Regions from separate parts of the Glaciecola sp. SC05 genome, predicted to be linked through region 1. Evidence: predicted binding sites of a transcription regulator. Region 1 holds the regulator's gene; the other holds the start of a gene.
What was found. Region 1 encodes ArgR, which controls arginine synthesis, uptake and breakdown. Its sites were predicted from a motif close to ANTGAATANNTATTCANT; they were not measured.

Region 1 (11,977 bases):
ATTCGAAAACCCTGCTTTTGCAGGGTTTTTTTTGCTTTCACGTCTTGTTAGACCTTTTCATAGCGCATGATTTATCTAGGCAGCATTTCCCCTGCTATAACAATTATAGGTTTTGCCCTTCGGACCGTTTCACTTTATCTGTGTAACGGCTGAGTATTGTAAGTGAAAGGAGTGCACTAATGCTCAAGTGTGCTATGTTTAATAGAGTAAGCTCAAGACACTAAGGCTTTGTTTGTAGACGAAGTTGCGTTGATAGAGGCGCACGGTGTTTAATGAGTAAGTATTTAAAAAAATCATGTAGGCAGATGTGAAAAGACCAAGGTCGAATTGGAAATTATAGGCCTGTGTGCAAAATAGTTGACTGAAAACAGCAAGAACATGAGATTTTTACCAGTAATTCCTTGTGTTTAGTAAGTGTTTTCTTTTACCATACGCGATGAAAATTTTAGCGTGAAGTCTGTTTGGTATGTTTACTATGCTGCGTTTTTAACGCAGACGGTCGATAGCCTTGTACAGATGACTAAATAGCAGGTCAAAGCACCTGTCTAAACCCTCGGAGAACAGTTGATGAGCGATGTATCAGTCGATGCCAATAAATCAGCGCAACAGCCCCCAACGGCACCCAGTAATGGTCGTCGTAAGTTCCTTACTGTAGCGACATCTGTCGTTGGCGCAGTAGGTGTAGCGGGCGCTGCGGTGCCATTTATTGCATCATGGCAACCAAGCGCGAGAGCAAAAGCGGCTGGTGCCGATGTTGAAGTAGATATTAGTGGCATCCAAGATGGCCAATTAATTCGTGTAATGTGGCGCAGTAAGCCAGTTTGGGTAGTAAAAAGAACCCCGGACGTATTGGCAACGCTTGCTAAACACGACAATCTGCTCAAAGACCCCACTTCAAGTGATGAACAGCAGCCAGCTTACGCACAAAATCCATTTCGCTCGATTAAAGAAGAACTCTTAGTGCTTGTGGGAATTTGTACTCATCTTGGGTGTTCTCCACAGTTTCTTGCTGAAGGTGCTTTCACTGAATATGAAGAAGGCATTGAAAACGGTTTCTTTTGCCCGTGTCACGGTTCCAAATTTGACATGTCAGGCCGCGTTTTCAAAAACGTCCCCGCTGGATTGAACCTAGTAGTTCCTCCGTATTATTTCATCGATGACAATACCATATTGATTGGTTCTGATGAGGTGGTCGCATGATAGCTAATTTTATGAACTGGATTGAACAACGCATACCAATGATGCGTGTTGCCAATCAGCACGCAATTCAATATCCCGCTCCGCGCAACATGAACGTATGGTATGTGTTTGGCTTTATGGCCACCATTGTGCTTGTTAATCAGATTATCACCGGTATCTGGCTTACAATGAACTTTGAACCGTCTGCAGAACGTGCGTTTGCGTCGGTAGAATATATTATGCGCGAAGTTGACTACGGCTGGCTGATTCGCTACATGCACAGCACCGGTGCGTCAGCGTTCTTTGTTGTGGTTTACCTGCACATGTTCCGAGGCATGATGTATGGCTCTTATCAAAAGCCCCGCGAGTTGCTTTGGGTTTTCGGCATGCTAATTTATTTGGCGCTAATGGCCGAAGCTTTCATGGGCTATGTATTACCATGGGGACAAATGAGTTATTGGGGGGCCCAAGTAATTGTATCCCTATTTAGTGCCATCCCTATTATCGGGCCTGATTTAGTCGAATGGATTCAGGGCGACTACGTCATATCGGGCGCGACATTAAACCGCTTCTTTGCTCTGCACGTAATCGCATTGCCACTGGTAATTGTTATTTTAGTATTCTTGCACATTGTTGCTTTGCACGAAGTCGGTTCAAACAACCCAGACGGTGTAAATATCAAGCACAAGAAGGGCAGTTTGTCGGAAGAGGAAAAAACAAAGTTCCATATCCATGAGTACTATACTAATAAATATGATATTGCAGACGACGTTGTGCCGTTCTTCCCGCACATTGTATTAAAAGATTTGGTAGCTTTTGCTGTGTTCTTATTTGTATTCTGCTACATCTTGTTCTTTGCCCCAGAGATGGACGGTAAGTTTTTAGAGCATCCTAACTTTGAAATCGCCAACCCGTTGAAGACCCCTGAACATATATTCCCTGTTTGGTACTTCACACCGTTTTATGCAATTTTAAAAGCGGTTCCGGATAAGCTGTTTGGTGTTTTAACCATGTTTGCAGCAATTGCAGTGTTGTTTGCGCTGCCATGGTTTGACCGCAGTAACGTTCGCTCATGGCGCTACAGAAGTGGTTTACATAAAACCAATCTAATTGTCTTTGCAATCGTTTTTGTATTCTTAGGTTACCTAGGTGGTACACCTCAAGAAAACTGGAAGATAACGGCATCACAGATTGCGACGGTAATGTATTTTGGCTTCTTCATACTACTGCTGATTTACTCGAAGAATGAAAAAACCAAACCTGTGCCAGAGAGGATCCCCAGATGAGAAAATGGCTAGCACTTTTATTATTAGTTCCGGGTATCTCATTTGCAGCAGGTTCTAATCATCCGCTCGACGCTGTCGACATTGATTTAAGAGATCAAGCCTCGTTACAAAACGGTGCAAAGATTTTTATGAATTATTGTTTGGGTTGCCATCAAATGCAGTATCAGCGCTATCAGCGTACGTTTAATGACTTAGGCATACCTGAAGAGTTAGGCGTTGAATACTTGCAGTTTACAGGTGAGAAGGTGTCTGACTATATCACCTCGCCTATGCCGGCAACTGATAGTGCGACTTGGTTTGGTGCTCCGCCTCCTGACCTGACATTGGTTGCGCGTGTACGAGGTCCTGAATGGATTTACACTTACATGCGAACCTTCTACGCGGAAGAAGGGAAAACGTTTGGGGTTAATAATTTAGTATTCCCGAATGTTGGGATGCCGCACGTATTAGAAAGCCTTCAGGGAACACCCACAAAGGTTTATCGCGAAAAAATGGTCGACGGCTTCATTCAGAAAACGGAAGTGTTTGATTTGCAAACTCCGGGCAATGGTAAGTTATCGGCTGATGAATATGATGCCACTATCCGTGATTTAGTGAACTTCTTAGAATACACTGGTGAGCCATCACGCTTGCAGTCAGAATCGATTGGTAAAAAAGTACTTATATTCTTAGTTATCTTCTTTGTCTTTGCGTACCTTCTGAAGAAAGAGTACTGGCGAGACATCAAGTAATACACTATAATCGCGAGTCGTTTTTAGAGGGGCACATGTTGCCCCTTTTTATGCATAAATTTATTTAGTTTCAATTCTTTGACAAAAAGAATGCGGAGGTTTTAATGGCAGTGGCCACCAACAAACGTTCTATCATGACCTTATTTTCGGACAATATAGATATCTACAGCCATCAAGTACGTATTGTCCTTGCTGAAAAGGGAGTCGGCGTTGAGATCATTTTTACTGATCCAACCCAGCTAAATGAAGAACTTCTTGAGCTAAATCCTTACGGTACGGTGCCTACGCTCGTTGATCGAGAGCTTGTTTTATATAAATCCCATATCATCATGGAATATCTTGATGAGCGCTTTCCTCATCCACCATTAATGCCTGTATATCCTGTATCGCGTGGTACAAGTCGTTTAATGATGCATAGAATTGAGCAAGATTGGTATAGTTTAGCAGGTCGTATCTTTAGAAAAGAAGAGGGCGCTGATGACGCTCGCACAGAGCTCAAAGAAGCGATTCTTAGTTTAGCACCTGTATTTAACGAAACACCTTACTTTATGAGTGAAGAGTTTAGTTTAGTCGATTGTTATTTGGCGCCGCTGTTGTGGCGTTTACCTGCACTAAGTATTTCGCTCAGTGGAACGGGTTCTCGGGAAGTGAACGCGTATATGAAACGTATATTTGAACGCGGTTCATTCAAGGCATCATTGACTGACCAAGAGCGTGAAATACACAACCCGTTATAGTACATCGCAAGACTTTTTATATAAGGAATTAACTGCATGCAAGGTATGTCATCAAATCAGCCTTATTTGTTGAAGGCTTTTTTCGATTGGATTATCGACAATGGCATGACACCTTATATGGTAATTGATACCAGCAGATCTGGGGTAGAAGTACCCCATGATTTTGTTAAAGATAACCAAATTGTGCTGAACGTATCACCTAACGCATGCGTAAACTTTTATATGGACCTGACACAAATCACTTTTCAAGCGCGATTTGGTGGTCAGCCTATGCTGATAAAATTTCCTAGCGTTGCGGTTACGGCCATTTACGCCAAAGAAAATGGTGCGGGTACGGTGTTTACCCCGGCTATGATGGGCACTGAAGAACCTGAACCAAATAAGCCTGAGTCACCAAAGCCTAAAGCAAATGGGCCGGGTAAAAAAGCGAGTTTACGCGTCGTAAAGTAACAATTTAGTCAACGAGCTCCATCACTCGAACAACCTTTGTGACGCCTACTACATTTCTTGCCACTTCAACTGCTGCCGTTGCTTCTTGCTTAGTTAACTGACCCATTATAAACACCTCACTATCTTCAACTATTAAGTCGAGTTTAAGTAGCGGTACCTTTTCATTGGTGGTCATTAGTGTACGTATTTTAGTGCTAAGCCAAACGTCGTTCATCGTCGCAGATGCCGGAATGGGGTTACCTAATCGGATCTGATTGTGAACTTTGTTCACATGAGCAACTCGTGTCGCTGCATTAGTCGCAGCATCAATAATACTTTGTTGTTTTGCCTGACCGGTTAAGAGTACTTGCCCATTGTAAACATGGATGCTGATAGACGCGTTTTCGTCGACCTTAGCGATAGCATTGACCGCTGAATTAACACGCGCTTCCATGGTTTTATCGTCAATTTGCGTACCAACTGTTCGACGATCACTGGCTGACGCTGCTGCCGTTCCGGCTGCTCCAACGGCAACTACTGAAACACACGCGCTTAACTGTGAACATATTAAAAGCAATACAATAGATCTGCGCACTGCTGCTAGTCCTCTGAATGAATGTTAGGAAACAAAGTGTTGTCAATAGATTCACACAAATTGTGGATCACTAACAAATGCACTTCTTGTATACGAATTGATTTGGAAGATGGCACACGAATTTCGACATCATTTTCGCCGATAAGTCCTGCCATTTCACCGCCATCTTTACCTGTTAAAGCAACGATGGTCATATCTCGGGTTAAAGCCGCTTGCATTGCGTTAATAACATTTACCGAATTACCACTGCTTGAAATCGCTAGTAGAATGTCGCCTGGTTGACCTAAGGCTTTTACTTGCTTTGAGAACACTTCATCATAAGAGAAGTCATTGGCAATAGAGGTAATGGTTGAGCTGTCTGTAGTTAAGGCAATTGCGGGTAATGGCGGGCGATTGCGTTCGTAACGATTTAACAGCTTGGATGAAAAATGTTGAGCGTCGCCTGCTGAACCACCGTTGCCGCAGCTTAGTATTTTATTCCCCGATATGAGCGCGTCAATCATCATCTGAGCGGCTTTTTCAATTGGCTCTGGCAATTCTTCTAAGGCAGCAATTTTGGTTTGAATGCTTTCTGTAAAGTTCTTTTTGATGCTTTCAAGCATTTAAGCACCGCTCCTGTTGCGGGTTTATACATTTTTGATCCAATTGAGCTCTTCCCCGTCTATAGCGACTAAGTCTATTCGCATATTTGTATGGTGGCAGTTTAAATCAAGTAACTGCAGATAGCACATGATCGCCTTTGTTAGTTTACTTCTTTTTGAACTAGTAAACATTTCAGCTGCATGGCCATGGCTACTGCTGGCTCGGTATTTGACTTCAACAAACACCCATTGTTGCATGTCTTTAAAAATAAGATCGATTTCACCGCTTTTTACAGAAAAATTTTGTTCAATAAAGTCCAAGCCTTGTGCAATCAAATACTCTTTTGCCTTATGTTCAGCTTGATTCCCTGTTTGTGTTGCATTCCATTGCGGTATTGCCATTTAGGTCCCTGTATTAATCGCCAAAGTACTCAGCTTTCTTTCTACATTGCCATTGTCATCGATTGATAAGCTCCCGGTGAGGCCATTTATGCTAATTTGATTAAATACGCTCAGTTTGACAATTTGTTGAGTAAGCAAAACGGCATCGTAGCCGAACGCGAAAAGGCGTAAATAAGTGCTCGATGGCTGATTAAATAGCGTATCGACTTCTTGAGCCAATTGACTGTCTCTGCCATCGGGCAAAACAAAAGGCATATCTACAAAAATAAGATTTCGAAGATCCCTTAGACTGTTCTTATTTTGTTTATGATTATAGCTCAGCGAGGTTGCATATACCGGTATCTGCTGTCCAGTAAACAAGCTCATACTGCTCTCAATAATTGGGTTAATTAACTCGAGCTCATTGGGGCGGGCAAATACCACAAAGGCGTCTACGTCTCGCCTATTTCGCGTTACGCTAAATACGGTTTCGTTTACTAAGTTAGACAATTGGTTGATACGCTGTTGGCTTTGCAAAACATCTAATGCTGAGGTAATGCCTACTCGCATTGATTTGTTATCCGCATACCTGACCAAACTTGGCGCAATTGTATTGTGCTGAGTTTGCTGATTTTTCCATGTCTCTAAAAATGCATCAGCCATGCGTTGGGTAACAGCTGAGTCATCGTGGATCAGTATTGGATGTTTAATGTCTTGGGTAAACATCTGTCTCGCTAACGCTTGAGCCTCTTGCTCTGGGGACAATGCAAAGAAGTTGACTAATGCTTGTGAAATTGGCTCGCTAGTTAGGCCGTTTAGGCTATTGCCGTCTAAGTGGTTTAGATATATTCGCAAAGCGCCTACAGGCAGAATGGCTTGCGTTGCCTCAATGTGCGATTTTAAAAGCGGTCCGATGATGGTTGTGTAATTTTGCATCGATTCTTGATTGATAGACTCCGTTAATTCGTTTTCAGAGCCCGTGTCAATAAATACAAGGTTGTTTGTCGGGAATTCATCTGTGCTCAGCCCCTCTGACATATCGTTAGAGGCGCTCAGCATCTGTTGATAGTAAGCTGCTAACATTCCCTGCTTTATGGCTTCACCTTGGCTAGCGAGTCTTCCTGACAATGGCAAAAGCACGGCGGTTTGTTGTTGTTTATTGACATCAAGCGATAAAAACAGGCTAAGCTGTTCCGGTAAGCGATTAAATTCACCCTTAGTTTGTGCATTCTCGATTAATCTAAGCAACCTTTGTTGGCGTTGAGTGTCATTAATGCTGGGGTCTTCAATGATACTGAACAGGGCTTGATATCTAAGCAAGTTAGGGTGAGCATCCATCATGCTCTTTCTTTGCGTGACGTTTAAGCGGCTCAGCCAGTCAAAACTCAATTTTGGTAACAGGGCTTCTGACAGGGCAGAAGCAGAAGAAGTGTTAAGAAGCCTATTTAGTGCAGTTTGATAGTCTCCTTGCATGCTGTGTAAATAGGCCTGAGTAAATGCTAGCCTCGCGCTCCAACTGTCATCTAAGGTACTTTCATCGATATCCCCTAGCCAATTAGCCAATAAACGCGAAACTGCAGCAGGGATGGGAACAGACACCGCTGAGGTGTCTGTGTTTAGCTGCAAGGGACCTTGCTGATTTTCAATTTGTATAATTATACACTCGCTGCGTATGACATTGGCTTTTGCCAGCGGCTCAACGCTGCTCAATAGCGGCATTGCATGCTTAATTACGGTATTTGATGATGCACACTGATTTTGCGCTTGGTATTGAGCGGCTAAGGCAATTAATGACTGCTGAAGATTTTGTTCATTTTGAGTGCTTGCAAATTCGGCCATAACTGTACTGATTTCACTTGAAGTATTTTCGGTACTTTCTTTCGCTTCAGGCTGAATAACAGTAACTTGCTGTTTTTTTTCTGTTGGTGTGCTGGAGCAGCCCCAGATGCTGGCAGCAATTACAACTAACCCTATAAATCGATAAATTTTCACAACATCCCCTGCTTGTCGCTATCGCCTGTGCCTATCTAGTTTATCGCGGTCTGGATAAATTTCTAGCGTCTAGCGCAGATTCTATACCAAAGGTCATGTAGAATATCAGCTTTGTTGTTATAAGAGTGAAGAAAATGTTGCAAACTGGATGCTTATATATCGTGCCAACGCCGATTGGCAATCTCTCTGATATAAGTGCCAGAGCCTTAGAGGTGCTGCAGCAAGTTGATTTAATTGCTGCAGAAGATACGCGGCATTCATCTAGATTGCTTGGGCACTATCAAATATCTACCCGCACCATCAGTATGCATGCTCATAACGAACATCAGCGCACAGGTCTGCTCATTGAAAAATTAAAACAAGGGATGGCGATTGCGCTGATATCAGACGCAGGCACGCCCCTGATTAGCGATCCAGGATATGAATTTGTAAACACCTGCAGAGCTGAAGGGCTAAATGTTATTGCTCTGCCTGGACCTTGTGCTTTGACCACCGCGCTTAGCGCGTCAGGACTGCCAACCGATACCTTTACATTTTTTGGATTCTTACCGGTTAAGCAGCAAGCTAAGACAGAACAACTGCTCAAAGCAGCACAAGCAGGGCATACCTGCGTATTTTATGAAGCACCAAGGCGCATTACAGATACCCTAAAGCTTTGTAAAGAAGCTCTGCCAGAGCACACTCATTATGTACTGGCAAAAGAACTAAGCAAAACATTTGAAACCTATGTTTCCGGTAACATCGATACCTTGTTGGCTTACTTAAGTGCAGATCCTGGCCATGTAAAAGGTGAATTTGTACTGATGCTGCATTGCAAGACTTTGCAAGCAGCAGGCTTGCCAGAATCCGCCATTAGTCTGCTCAAAGACCTATTGCCTCTGCTGCCGCCTAAACAAGCGTCTGCTGCGGTAGCGAAGCACTATGCAGTCAATAAAAAACAGTTGTATGAATTGAGCTTATCTTTGAAAACACCTGAATAACACTTAGACGTTATCAAAAAGGTCTTGAACGCGCTGGCGTAAATCTTCGATTTTATTAATATTAGCCGGCGCAATAAAAATGGTGTCGTCTCCCGCAATTGTGCCCAATACGCCGTCGGTATGGCTCAGTGAATCCAATAAACGAGCGATAAGTTGCGCTGCACCTGGGCTGGTGCGAATGATCACCATTACATTGTTATGCACAATATCCAATACGAGTTGTTTAAGCGGGCTTTTGGCGGTAGGCATCCCCAGCTCTGGTGGCAAGCAATAGACCATATCGCCGCGAGCATCTCTTGCTCTTACTGCACCAAATTTGCTGAGCATTCGAGATACTTTTGACTGACTAATATTGTCAAAGCCTAGGGATTTTAAAGCGTTTACAATTTCACCTTGAGAGCCGTAACTTTCAGTGGTCAATATTTCGCGGAATGCTTTTACTAGCGCGTCTTGCTTATTTGAAGTCATGCAATAGGATTCATTGAGTAGTCATGATTGGCATTGTGCAATATGCGATGCTGATTATCAATTTATCTCGAGCAGCACTTAACATAAATAAATTGATTAAAAAAGCTATCAGACTATTGTTTGATTGAGATATCGCCCTATATAGATTATTCTCACGCTCGAATTTAATACCCTCAAACAGGAGATTGAACATGAAAGTAGCCGTATTAGGCGCTGCCGGTGGTATTGGACAAGCATTGTCACTACTACTCAAAACTCAGTTACCAGCAGGTTCTGAACTATCTTTATATGACGTTGCACCCGTAGTACCGGGTGTCGCTGTTGACCTTAGCCACATTCCTACCGATGTTGATGTAAAAGGTTATGGTAAAGATGATTTAGCAGGCGCGTTAACAGGTTGCGATATCGTATTAATTCCAGCCGGTGTCCCCAGAAAGCCAGGAATGGACCGTTCTGATTTATTCAATATTAACGCTGGGATCGTTAGAAACTTAATTGATGCATGCGCAGATAATTGTCCAACAGCTTGCATTGGCGTGATCACTAACCCTGTGAATACCACCGTTGCAATTGCCGCAGAAGCACTGAAAGCAAAAGGTGTTTATGATAAAAACAAACTGTTTGGTGTTACCACGCTAGATGTGATCCGCTCTGAAACTTTCGTTGCTCAGCTTAAAGGTAAGAGCACCGCTGAGGTTCACGTTCCGGTCATCGGTGGGCACTCAGGCACGACGATCCTTCCCTTACTTTCTCAAGTTGCAGGTGTAAGCTTTACAGATGACGAAATTGCTAGCCTTACTACTCGTATTCAAAATGCGGGAACCGAGGTCGTTGAGGCAAAGGCTGGCGGTGGTTCTGCTACATTGTCTATGGGCCAAGCCGCTGCTCGTTTTTGTTTATCTCTAGTAAAAGCAATGCAGGGCGAAGATGTTACTGAGTACACCTATGTGCAGGTAGACGGATCTGATGATGCGCCATTCTTTGCTCACCCGGTTAGATTGGGTAAAAACGGCGTTGAAGAAATTTTATCATATGGTGCTTTAAGCGCGTTTGAAGAAAAAGCTAAGAACGATATGTTAGATGGCCTGCGCGGTGATATTCAGTTAGGTGTTGAGTTTGTTAACGGTAAATAATCTGTAGCCGGCAGATCAAGTTTCATCCAAGAATATGCGCTTCGACAAGGATGTCGAATCCTATTCTATATGCTCAATACTATAAGCTTAGACAACGCTCGAATTCACCTGATTTCGGCCTTTTCGTTTGCTCAAATATAGCTGCTCATCAGCCAGTGTAACCAGTTCTTTCATTTCTAGCGTAAAGTCATTTTGAACTCGAATAACCCCACAGCTAATCGTCAGGTCGATCATTTTGCCATTGTATAGTGGTTTGTGAAGCCCAATTGCGCGATGAATTAATTCAATGTGATCTAGATGTAATTCTGGTTTGTCGCAGGCCAGAAGTAGTACAAATTCTTCACCGCCGTAGCGAGCAAAAATATCAGTGTCTCGTCGACATTTGCTGGTAATAATATCTGCCACGTCGACTATGCAAAGGTCTCCTGCAGTATGCCCATAGGTGTCGTTAATTTTTTTAAAGAAGTCGATGTCAAAAAGCGCTAAAGAAAAAGATTTTTTATGACGTTGGCAGTATCGGTGAGTTTTATCAGCTAATTGGTCAAATGCCCGCCTATTGTACAAGCCGGTCAATGAATCGGTTTGCGATACCGTCAATAGCTGAGCGTTAACATCTTGCAGCTCTTGTGTTTTTTCTTCTACTTCTTTTTTTAGCTGTAGTTGAAAGTCCTTTGAAAGCGTTTGTGTCGTGATGACATTTTCAGTGACTTTGATCATTTCTTGGCTGATTTTTGCAGCAGACAATATCTCAGTCGACGTTTTGCTTCCCTGAATAAACTCTTCGAGATTACGCAGTGGTCGAGTAATCTTTGCCGCTAAACCTTTCGATAGCAGGGTAATTAAGATCATGCTGAGCAAAACGGTGATACTTACAAATACAAAATAAGTGTTTGTTCCTACAAACACCCTACTGGGTGGGGTAAGCGTATATATTTTCCATGCTTGCTCTGTCAAATGCTCTTGGTATAAATACGACTTCCCTAATATTCCGATTTCGGGCATGTTAAATGTGGAAGGTTGAGAGCCCGAATCTTGTTGAAACTTATCGAGCTTATTGAAAGTAAATTCTGGCGAGCTATAAATAATTGAGCCAGCGGAGTCGATCAAAATAATATAAATTTGGTTATTTTGGATGGCGTTAATTAAACTGATGTCAATTAGGCTTTCTAATTTAATTGCGGCTTGTACTAAGCCTTTGAATTCATTATTTTTCAAAATTGGCGCAGTCAGAGCGACAATATCTAATGAACCTAAGCCGCGGCCTTCTAACGCGTCTGAAACCACCGGTTTTTTTAGTGCTTTTGTTAGCTGAAAGTAGCTGCGATGGGAAATGTTAACGTTAGATAAATCTGGCAACATGGCTGCGTAGCGTTCAGGTGCGGCAAACTGCAGGTTAGCGTTTTCGTCGGTTATCACCATACTTTCGATATTGATACTCGCATTGGCTACAGTATCTAATATTTTGGCGTGCTCATGAGGATCTGT
Region 2 (11,977 bases), on a different contig from region 1:
TTGCCGAGCAAATATGGACGGAGCGAGCACAAACTTGGCTTCCATCTCATCACATAAATAAACCGGTATTGCTTAGCTCTCAATCAATCGACGCCGTTGGCTTCGATGTCTCTGCCTTAGAAAATTTGATGGCTCAAAAGCGCGCATTTTTTGCTGTTGATGACGCCCACAATATCATTCAAAAAAAATGGTTTATCGTATCTGTGTTGTCACTATTTTTACTCATTTTCCTTGCCTTAATCGCACTACAATACCCAGAACAAACAAAATATTTTATTGAAACCGGTGAACTACCCGAAATACACTCAACGATTGCCGAACCCGCAATTACCATCGATGAAACGAATACAGAGCCGGAGCCTAGCTCTCAAATATTGCCCTATGAAGCGTCTTTAGAACTGATTGAAAGCGACACAACGGATTCTATATTCGTGAGCAACTGGCCATCAGAAAATAATACACCCCTTGACGATTTGCTCGGGCCGAGTGACGTAAACAATCAGCAAATAGAAGCTCCAAAGGCTTCCACCGAAGCAGAATTTGACCAGGCATCGAATGTCGATATCACCATGCCTAACCGCAGCCAAATACCTACAGTCAATCCTCAAGATTTTGCGGTAGATGATATTGTAAGCGTGGCCCAGCTCGATCAGCAATTGCAACAAGAGCTCTCGAGCGCGACTTCCTCAGAAGGCGAGCTCGAAGCTATTACTGTCGATACTACCGGATATTTATTTGATGAAGCCCTGTTACTAAGCCTTCCACAAAACCAAGTTTTGCTGCAGTTGTCTGGCATTCAGAATCGGAACGTGCTTACCACATATCTAGCAGAGAATAACTTAGCCAGTCTTACATGGGTTTACAAGACACAGCGCTATGGGGGGGATTGGTTCGTGGTGGTTTATAAGCAAGCATTTGACAGTATTGCACAAGCTACTGCGGCAATTGCACAACTACCACCAGCTGTGCAGCAGTCGGGGCCTTTCTCTAAGCGGGTACAGCAGATCCAACAAGAGATACTTCAGCGATAATTGGCAAGTCTTAACAAGACTTTAAAACCATTCCAACTTTGCTAAAAGTCTTTTTAAAATGGGCAACCTTCGGACCAAAATACAAAAATACCTGACCTCGGGTGTTTCCAGAGACGTGTTTACCATCTCTATTCTCAAAAGCAATACGTTTACTTACCAAGCATATAGCCGACGACTGTGTCAGTAAGTGTTGAAACCATTTCGTTTCTGTGGCGTTATTCACCAGCACTATGCCCTGAGTAATACAACCCTCATGCCAGTGTTTTAAAAATAAATCTACCGATGCGTTAATCAATTGGCGGCTGTAGGGTGGATTCATAAATACGGTACCACTTCCCGTAAACCACTTCTGTTGAAAAGCATCAGTGCCTTCATCGAAAAAACGTTTTGCGCAGATGATTTCATTTGCTTGTTCACTTGAAAATGGGTCTAGATCAATTTCACCAATACTTTGCGTAACAAGTTCAATATACTTTTTTGGCGTAAACCAAGAGTCTGAATCTCTTGCTGGAGCTTCACCGCTGAGAGGCACAGCAGCAATGTAACCGAGCTTTCTGCTGTCAGCTTTATTTAACGCACTTTTCAGAACCATATTACTCTCTTAATATTCTTATCGTGGACAGCCACTTTTATTGTCGTTTTACACTTATTTGCGATAAAAATTATCATCAATGATGATAAGGAAATAGTACAGGCTTTTTAAGCCAAATACCTGCGTTAAGACCCTATTTTGCTTATAAATTGTCCGTACTCTCCCATTTCTAGCTATTCTCCTAATTTGTTTGCTTGGATTGCCGATACTGTAGACATTGGAAGGCGTGTATTTGTAGATTCATTGTCAAATTGAGTTACACTTTAAGAATCAGAGTTTTACGCGAAATGTATTCACAAGAAAAAAGGACAAACACACTCAAGTAGCTATGAATATATTGCATGGGTTATTATCAAAGATGTTGATACTGGTTGTGATAGTGGCAGTAATGTCTCTCGCAGCTTCGTACACCTTTGTGTCTATTCAACAGGAAAAAAACCTGCAAGCTAATATAGAGGCCTTACAACTCAGTCACTTTAGCACCAGCAGCCTGTTATTTAACAATCAAATGGCCGAACAAGTGCTGTCTGCTGAAGAAGTGATCATGCTGAGTAACTTAGTAGACAAAACCCCCGAACAAGCCAATCAGTTTTTTACAAAAGTCTGGCCACGCCTGCAACTGAGTCTTTCTCTTTCTTCAATGTCGTTCACAAATGGCGCCAAGAGCTTTACGTTCGGTCAATTCCCAGAAAGTAAAATGGATAATATGCAAACACTTTCTCGTACTAACTTGCGCACCCAATCCGGCATTTTGTGCCATTTAATGTGCGAGCTTGCGACAACGGTTCCGGTAAATTTTCAGGGTGAAACATGGTCGCTGTCTTTATTAGCCAGTTTAGATCCCACGATTATTCTGCTCAATCAGGTTATGGGCAGTGACATTGGCGTGATATCACCTTTTGAGCCGGCCGTGGCTGACAACAATACTCTCACGCGATACATATCAGAGGTAATGACCGGCATTGAAAAAAGTAGAGGATTGCGAAATAAAGAGTTAAACGACGAAGATTTTATTTCACTTGAATCAGAGGGTTTGTTGATCAACGTTGAAAACAAAAATTATTTTGTTTGGTTTCAGCTTTTCAATGGGATTGGACCCGATCTTAAGCTAATGTTCATCAGAGATATTTCTGGCAATTTATTAGCTCAACAGCAAGACCAAAAAGAACAAGTTATCGTTATTTTTGTAACCTTAACATTTGGCATTCTGCTTTTTCTTATCCTGTTTTCCATCATCCCTATTTCTAAAATTAACCAGCTCAAACGTGCCATTAAGTTAATTGGGGCCAAAGAATATAATATCGCTAGGTATCGTCTTGGCAAAAGAGGTAGAGCGTTGCTGCCTGACGAGTTAGACGATCTAGAAGACGAGTTCCGTCATGCGATTGATGTCTTAGAATCTTATGAACAAGAACTCAGTAATTCTCAAAAACGGCTGGTTCGTCAAGCAACCATCGACAGTATCACAGGCCTGTTTACCCGCAATGTGTTGATTGAAGATTTAGGTAATATGAATCGAGAAGAGCATATTAATAATGTTGCTATTTTCTTTCTTGACCTAGACGGATTCAAACCGGTAAATGATAACTTAGGACACGAAGCTGGCGACATCATGCTAAAGAAAATTGGCTACCGGCTCAAAGGCGTTGTAAATAAATTTATTCGGGTATATCGAATTGGCGGCGATGAGTTTGTGATTTGTTACACGAACTATACTTCCGATGAAGCTTTAAAATCAATGGCCGATGTGGTGGTCGAATTGTTTTCAGCGCCATTCCATATCTATGACACCAGTATTAGCATTAGCGCAAGTATTGGCATTGCTTTTCAAGATGCTCAGGCCATCGAGCCTGACCGTTTGCTGCGCTACGCAGATATTGCGATGTATCAGGCAAAAGAAGACGGTAAAAACTGCTATGCCTTTTTTAACGACCAAATGCGTCAAAGCGCACAACGTCGTTTTACTATTAAAAATGACTTCATTTCATCGCTTGCAAGCGATCAACTCAGGGTAGTCTTTCAGCCGGTGGTATGCGCAAATACGCGCGAAGTGATCAAACTCGAGGCATTATGCCGGTGGCATCACCCAGAACTGGGGCATATTCCACCACCGGTGTTTATCGATGTAGTGGAAGAAAGTGAGAACATGAACACGCTGTTTGAGTGGATTGTGGGCAATGTACTCGAAGAAATATTGTATCTAGATGGGATTGGTCTGAGTAATGTTGTGGTATCAGTTAATCTGAGCCCCTCTCAGTTAGTTAACGACACCGCGCTTTCAATATTAAGCAATATGATTGCAGACCGCGATATCGCGGCTCAGAGAATCGAACTAGAACTTACAGAAACATCAGTTATTACGAGCTTTGAGCAAGCCAAAATTTGGATCCAACAGGCCACCGACATAGGCTTTAAAATTGCAATTGATGACTTTGGCGCCGGCTACTCCTCTTTGTCTTATCTCACCGCATTTCCATACGATACCGTAAAACTTGATCGCTCTTTGTTGAACAACATTGATAAAGATAAGCGTCAGCAGAGAATTGTGGGCTCATTAACCCAGATGTTGCATGGTCTCTCAGTGCCAATTGTTGCTGAAGGTGCTGAAACAGAGGCACACTTTGAACAGCTGCGTTTGTTAGGATGTGATTATATCCAGGGTTATTTGATATCAAGGCCTATTGGTCATGAGGAACTGGTCGTGTTTTTGCAGGCACAACCTAAAGTAAAACAGAGACAAATAATGATGGAGAACAAAAGTAAGTAAACTTACGTTACCAGCATCGCTACAGCCAATATTGATAACACCAACACAACCACCATCACCACGCCAACCAAAACGAAGGGCACGATACTATTGGCTTGAGTAAAGTCTTGTTCATAATTACGCTGGGTTTGCACACCCAAAAAACTGGCCAATACACTTTTAACAATTTGCCAAAGGGAGAGTGAAGAAAGATTCATTGCGCGCCTATGGGTTACGTTCAAGTAGCTCTAATAAGTCAACAAAGTGAAATTGCGCAGATTCAGGCTGCTTAAATAGCCATGTTACCCAATTAATTTGCTGACTATTGCGATTACATAAGGCATCGACATCTGCGTTGCCCTTTTGTAATTGATGAGTTGATACTGCATTAGATGATGCGAAGCTGAAAGAAGCGTTATGGCAAGGCGCATTCGCCGAGCTTAACATTAGAAAGACACTCGCAAACACAGCACAGCCCGAAACCGCAAGGGTAGCAATAAGCTTTTTTAGGTTTTGCTTTGACTTTGACATTGTGCGCGCTCCGATAATGCTAGGAGTTTAGTCGAAATCATAAAAAAACGCCAACTTATAAAGTCAGCGTTTGTGGATTTATTGCTATTGCCAAGACTTGGCGAATGAAAAGCTACAAACTAAATGCTTTTGCAATTGAAAAATAGACCGATTCATCATTATCTAAATCGCTGTCGCTCTTAATAAATGCGACACCTACATCAAATCCTTCAAAGCTGCCACCGTAGCCTATTTCAAGGTAATTTCCTTCGTAATCACCACCAAAAATACCCACCGTGCCATAAAAACTTTCGTATTCGCCAGTTATACCGGTAAAGGTATAAGAATCATCAGGATCGCCCTCTCCATCACGCTCACCTATGGTATATTCCACGCTTATAAAATCATATCCCGCTGACAAATTTATTTCGTTATATTCGGTGTCAAAGTTACCCGTATATTGATACGTTGTAAGGCCTGCACCTAAAGATAAGCCGCTTTCAAACTCAAAACCATAACCGCCGTATAAATCGATTTCCAATCCATCTTCAACATCTGCGGCCCAAACACCGGCATAAAATCCGCCGGAAGTGACATCAATACCACCATTAGCAGTTGCCGTAGTATTTTGGACTATGCCACGAAAATGATATTCGCTTAGCAGACCGACATTGGCAGACCACTCGGTTTCTGCCACAGCGTTCGAGCTAGCCAGGGTGCTTACTAACAATGACGCCGCAATAAGTGTTTTTTTCATGTTTACCATGTGTATTCTCCGTGTTTTCTCATAAAGTGTGTTGATAGCGAAGCGTCTTTTATTTTAGTTTTATTAGCGCCGATGAGATTTCTTTATGCAAAACCAACACCAAACTGAAAAAAATGTGATGATTTATTTTAAGTCTTTGTAATTTAATTATTATTTTGTAAATCATTTAGAACACTAAAAATAATATTTATAAAAATAGCTAGCGATAACTGAGCTTGTCGCACCATTTTGTTACACTATCACCAAGAAGGGGCAATCTTTGTCCTTTGCCTAACTACATAAGTTCGTTACACTTTTGTCTATTCGTTATATTTACTCTTTTATGAGGTTTTCATGTTTCCAGCCCTAATCGCCCCGTCTATATTATCAGCGGATTTTGCGCGTCTCGGGGAAGACGTTGAAGCGGTGCTAAATGCAGGTGCCGATGTCGTGCACTTTGATGTAATGGACAATCACTATGTGCCGAACTTAAGCTTTGGCCCAATGATTTGCAGCGCATTAAGAAAATATGGCATTAGCGCTGATATTGATGTGCATTTAATGGTAAGTCCGGTAGATGATCTTATCGAACGCTTTGCCGAAGCCGGTGCCAGTATGATTAGCTTTCACCCAGAAGCGACTCAACACCTTGACCGCAGCATCGAGTTAGTCAAAAGCCATGGCTGCAAGGTGGGCTTAGCGCTAAATCCGGCTAGTTCTTTGAGCCTTTTAGATCACGTATTACACAAACTTGACTATGTATTAATCATGTCGGTTAATCCTGGCTTTGGTGGTCAGGTGTTTATTGAGCATAGCATTGAAAAGATAAAGGCTTTAAAATCGCGTATCGATGACGCCAATTTAAACGTTCGCATAGAAGTCGATGGCGGCATCAACAGCAAAAACATTGCGCGCGCCCGAGCGGCGGGTGCTGATATGTTTGTAGCAGGCTCTGCTATCTTTAATACCGATGATTACCAGCAAACCATTACGCAATTAAAACAACTTATTAGCTAGGAAATAACTGTGACGAAACCTGCAAGACCAGTAGTATTAAGCGGCTGCCAACCCTCTGGCCAGCTCACCATGGGCAACTATATGGGTGCATTGCGCCAATGGGTTGATATGCAGACTACTCACGATTGTTTGTATATGATTGTCGATTTACATGCCATTACTGTAAGACAAGAGCCAGAGCAGCTTAAACAGGCCTGCTTAGACGGTCTAGCGCTTTATTTAGCCTGCGGTATTGATCCTGACAAAAGCACCATTTTTATGCAGTCGCATGTACCCGAGCACGCCCAGCTAGCTTGGGTATTAAACTGCTTTACACAAATGGGTGAGCTTAATCGCATGACCCAATTCAAAGATAAATCTGCAAAAAATGCCAACAACATTAATGTCGGTTTATATGCTTATCCTGTGCTTCAAGCTGCCGATATTTTGTTATATCAGGCAAATGAAGTGCCCATTGGCGAGGATCAAAAACAACACTTAGAATTGACGCGCGATATTGCCACACGATTTAATAATATTCATGGCGATATATTTACGATGCCCGAGCCATTTATTCCTAAGTCTGGCGCACGAGTAATGAGTCTACAAGACCCAACCAAAAAGATGTCAAAATCAGACGAAAATCCTAACAATGTCATAGGTCTTTTAGAAGACCCAAAAAAACTCACCAAAAAAATCAAACGGGCGGTAACTGACTCTGACGAACAAGCTCGCATTTACTTCGACACAGCTGAAAAGCCCGGCGTATCTAACTTGTTGTCTTTACTCTCGTGTGCCACTGGGCGAACTGTAGAGGAGCTAGTACCCGAGTATGAAGACAAAATGTATGGGCATTTAAAAGGCGATGTTGCTGAAGCTGTGGTGGCTATGCTAACGCCCATTCAAAGTGAATATCAGCGCATTCGCAGCGATAGTCAGTATCTGCAAAATGTAATGCATAACGGCAGTGCTAAAGCTCAGGCCATTGCGTCCGATACATTAAGCAAGGTATACCAAACGCTGGGTTTTGTGCAGAGGTAATTGCAGGTGGTGTTAATAATCGATAACTACGATTCATTTACATTTAACCTAGCCCGTTACTTTGAAGAACTCCAGCACTCGGTGACCGTTGTAAAAAATGATGCAACAACAATAGATGAGCTGCGTCACTTGAATTTTGACCACTTAGTGATCTCACCTGGTCCATGTACTCCTAACGAGTCAGGCATTTCTCTAGCTGCTATTTCAGCATTTAAAGGTAAGTGCCCCATTTTAGGAGTGTGTCTAGGTCATCAGGCGATTGCCCAACATATGGGCGCGAAAGTGACACAGGCGAAACATATTCGTCATGGCAAAACGTCAAATATTCAATGTGACAATCAGTCTATTTTGTTTGCAGATTGTAAACCTAGGTTTATCGCCACGCGTTATCATTCTTTGATAGTGGAAAAATCTAGTTTACCGACTCAGTTTCATGTGAGTGCTTGGTGTGATGATTGTAATATGACCGAAGTCATGGCAATTGAAGATCGCAAGCTTAGATTATACGGCGTGCAGTTTCACCCTGAATCTTTGCTTACCGATTGTGGACACCAAATACTGCAGAACTTTTTAACACTTGGATAGTGAATGAAAAAGAGCGTTTCACAGTTAGCTGCCATATATAACAATCGATTTGAACAACTCCTTCTGTCGCTGGATGAGGCTATTTTACTGGCGGGCCAAAAAACTGAAACCATGAGGATGATGGAGGACTCTGAACAAGCAGAGTCGCGACGCAAACTTTTGATGGTTGAGGAGCTCGCAAATAAACAGCGTGAAATTGCCGCTACCCAAGAGAATAATTTCCTTCATCAAATTGAAGCCGATTTTCATCGCACATTTATACCTGACCTCGAAAAACGCTTTCTCGATACTGAAGATTTACTTTATAACGTGCTTGAGTTTGACTTGGCGATTGGCAAACTGCTCGATATTTTATACACCGAATCGTGCTCTATTTCGAGATTGGTAGAATGTATTGAAAAAGTCGAATGGCTAAAAATTTCTTTACTGAAGTTTGTACGCCAGCCGAAGTATCGCAGAGTAGACTCTCAAGGGCACCCTGTGATTTTAAAGACATTACACAGTGCACTGAGCTTTATAGGCGTAGAAAGTTTGCGCTCACTGGTGCCGGTTCTTATCGCAAAGCATTGTATGCCTCCACATTCGGAGTTTACCCCTGATCTACAAAAGAACCTTTGGCTGTACACCATAGGAACGGGAAATATAGGTAAGTCCTTGGCTGACAAACGCGGGATAAGACCTCACTTTGGGTTTAACCTCGGCTTATTTTCGACCTTGGGTCGTGCCATTATTGCTACCCTGTATTTACGCTCATTCGATGATAAGTTGCGTGAGCGCATTATTGATGCACGTAGAAAAAACAATCCCAATCAAGCCAAAGCGCTGGCATCTTTAAAGCCTTCTCATAAATACATTATGACACTATGGAATAAGCATGCAGTGAACATTAACTCTGCTGTCTTTAATCAATTAAAATGTAAGTGGCTTTTAATAGGAATGGGATTTGAAGACTACACTTCCATCCGCTCAATTAGCTTTAAGTTTCTCGAAGAGCACAACTTACACCCACTTACTAAACTGCTATTTAATGCGCAAGGCTACATGCAGTTTAAGATGATGCAAACCCATAAATTAATGAGCAAAGAAGCTTCGATGCTTTATTTGCGAAACTTTGGGATAAAATCAGACGATGTTGCGGTAGTAACAAAGATAAACTTGACTGGTATCGAGCTTAAGATCACTGAAGTATCTGAAGAAATCTGACCTTGCCTAAATTAAGGTGCAAAATATTTTTGCATGAATATGCGCTAGCGCACCTGCAAACTCATTTTACTGACTGATAACACACCGAAATAGCGTCCTCAGCGGTCGTAATTCAAATATCTCCTCGCTCAGTCAGGCGGTTTACATTCTGTTTTTTATTGCCCTTAAAATATAATTATTCACTTCATCTGCAAATATCTGCATCCTTAATAAAAACAAGCTCTCGGGGCCTTTACTATTAGCGACTAACGATAATTATTCTGGCATACTAGACGGCCAATTTGTCGTTATATCGGCAAATCCTGTAGCGTTTTCTAATGGTTAGAAGCCGCCAGATTCGTTTTTAAAGAAAGCAGAGGTATTTACATGCAAGTCACCAGAGACACCTTCAATCAAGTAATGGTACCTAACTACAATCCTGCGGCTATGGTGCCGGTGCGCGGAGAAGGCTCTCGCGTGTGGGATCAAGAGGGTATTGAATATATTGATTTTGCCGGTGGCATTGCGGTAAATGTCTTGGGTCATTGTCACCCAGAGCTTGTCAAAGCACTAGCCGAACAAGGCAGCAAACTTTGGCACTTAAGCAACGTATTCACGAATGAACCTGCACTTCAACTCGCGCAAAAACTCACTGACGCGACGTTTGCCGATAAAGTCTATTTCGCAAACTCAGGCGCAGAAGCCAATGAAGCGGCATTAAAATTAGCCCGCAGATATGCACTCGACCACTTCGGCCAAGAAAAAGATCAAATCATTGCTTTTGCTAAGGGCTTTCATGGTCGCACCTTTTTTACCGTAACAGTTGGCGGCCAGCCGGCATACTCTGATGGCTTTGGACCAAAGCCCGGAGCGATTGTGCACTGCGAGTACAATAATTTAGACGCGCTTAAAGCGCTTGTCTCTGAGCGTACATGCGCCATCATGATGGAGCCAATGCAGGGTGAAGGCGGCATTATCGTGCCTGATGTAGCATTTATAAAAGGCGTTCGAGCCCTATGTGATGAACATAATGCCTTGCTTATTTTCGATGAAGTACAATCCGGCATGGGCCGTACCGGTAAGTTATTCGACTACATGAATACCGGCGTCACGCCAGACATTCTTACCTCTGCAAAGTCACTCGGTGGCGGCTTTCCGGTAGGTGCTATGCTTACAACTGACAAAGTATCGGCCAGCTTAAAACCGGGCACTCATGGCAGCACATACGGTGGCAACCCATTGGCCTGTGCAATTGCCGAGAAAGTTTTCGATATCGTCAATACATCAGAAGTACTCGAAGGGGTACTTCACAAAGAAGCGCTGTTCCGTGAAAAGCTACATGCGATAAATGAAAAGCATCATGTCTTCTCAGAAATACGCGGTAAGGGCATGCTCTTGGGCTGCGCCCTGAATGACAAGTACAAGGGTCACGCAAAAGATATTATGACTGCTGCAACTGAGCAGGGCTTAATGTGCTTAATCGCGGGTATGGATGTAGTTCGTTTTGCGCCATCTTTAATCATTCCTGACGAAGACATCATTGAAGGTTTAGAACGCTTCGAGCGCGGTATTGCTAAATTCATTGCTAACGCTGAATAAGGCGGGCAATCTATATGTTGATTATCCGCCCTATCAGGGAAAGTGATTACGATGCGCTTTACGCCATTGCTAAAGAATCAGGCATTGGTTTTACATCGTTACCAGTAAATGAAAAGCTACTTAGAAAGAAAATTACAGATGCCCAGCTAGCATTTGCCAGCAACCCATCAGAGCCCGGCGCGCAAAGTTATTTATTTGTCATGGAAGACAGCGAAACCGGTGAAGTGGTGGGTACCTCGGGTATCGAAGCCACGGTAGGATTACAAGATGCGTTTTATCACTATCATGTTAGTAAAGTGGTACATGCTTCAAGAGAGTTAGGCGTTCACAATACCGTAGATATTTTAAGTTTAGGTAACGACTACACCGGCGTAAGCGAAATATGCACTTTATTTTTACGCGAAAAAGCACGCAAAGGCCTCAATGGCCGCCTGTTGTCAAAGTTTCGCTTCTTGTTTATGGCTCAGCACCCGCATCGATTTTCAGACACCGTTTTTGCAGAAATGCGCGGAATTTCTGATGAAAATGGAAAAAGCCCGTTTTGGGAATGGCTTGAGAAACACTTTTTCTCAGTAGATTTTCCTACCGCAGACTACTTGACCGGTATCGGCAATAAAGTGTTTATTGCTGAGTTAATGCCCAAATATCCCATATATATTAATTTACTCTCCAAAGAGGCCCAAGCCGCGATTGGCAAGGTGCATGAGAAAACCAAGCCAGCTTTAAGATTGCTTCAACAGGAAGGTTTTAAGAACCGAGGCTACGTTGACATTTTTGACGCTGGACCGACGATTGAAGCTGATGTCGCGAACATTACTACCGTTCGCAACAGCAAGGCGCGTAAGGTGCTCATCAAGGCTAATTTTAGTAGTGAAAATGCAAGACAATATATTGTCATCAATAATGAGATTGCTAACTTTAGAGCCTGCTTAGCGCCGGTGCAAATATCG

Region 2: the regulator ArgR is predicted to act here: its motif matches at 9,616-9,633, upstream of AB9H30_RS05215 (aspartate aminotransferase family protein).

The regions. Positions count from the first base shown of each region.
Region 1 covers NZ_JBGIYY010000016.1:70,500-82,476, reverse strand. Annotated here, with positions in the region: gene petA (ubiquinol-cytochrome c reductase iron-sulfur subunit) at 568-1,200, shown strand; gene AB9H30_RS14645 (cytochrome bc complex cytochrome b subunit) at 1,197-2,465, shown strand; gene AB9H30_RS14640 (cytochrome c1) at 2,462-3,196, shown strand; gene sspA (stringent starvation protein SspA) at 3,301-3,933, shown strand; gene AB9H30_RS14630 (ClpXP protease specificity-enhancing factor) at 3,970-4,383, shown strand; gene AB9H30_RS14625 (BON domain-containing protein) at 4,388-4,957, opposite strand; gene AB9H30_RS14620 (phosphoheptose isomerase) at 4,963-5,559, opposite strand; gene AB9H30_RS14615 (YraN family protein) at 5,584-5,940, opposite strand; gene AB9H30_RS14610 (penicillin-binding protein activator) at 5,941-7,911, opposite strand; gene rsmI (16S rRNA (cytidine(1402)-2'-O)-methyltransferase) at 8,046-8,891, shown strand; gene argR (transcriptional regulator ArgR) at 8,895-9,359, opposite strand; gene mdh (malate dehydrogenase) at 9,551-10,492, shown strand; gene AB9H30_RS14590 (diguanylate cyclase) at 10,580-11,977, opposite strand, start outside.
Region 2 covers NZ_JBGIYY010000004.1:121,524-133,500, reverse strand. Annotated here, with positions in the region: gene AB9H30_RS05265 (SPOR domain-containing protein) at 1-1,031, shown strand, start outside; gene AB9H30_RS05260 (DNA N-6-adenine-methyltransferase) at 1,042-1,623, opposite strand; gene AB9H30_RS05255 (putative bifunctional diguanylate cyclase/phosphodiesterase) at 2,012-4,390, shown strand; gene AB9H30_RS05250 (DUF2970 domain-containing protein) at 4,393-4,587, opposite strand; gene AB9H30_RS05245 (hypothetical protein) at 4,595-4,900, opposite strand; gene AB9H30_RS05240 (TorF family putative porin) at 5,013-5,636, opposite strand; gene rpe (ribulose-phosphate 3-epimerase) at 5,979-6,641, shown strand; gene trpS (tryptophan--tRNA ligase) at 6,651-7,661, shown strand; gene AB9H30_RS05225 (aminodeoxychorismate/anthranilate synthase component II) at 7,668-8,246, shown strand; gene AB9H30_RS05220 (HDOD domain-containing protein) at 8,250-9,449, shown strand; gene AB9H30_RS05215 (aspartate aminotransferase family protein) at 9,816-11,027, shown strand; gene astA (arginine N-succinyltransferase) at 11,042-11,977, shown strand, end outside.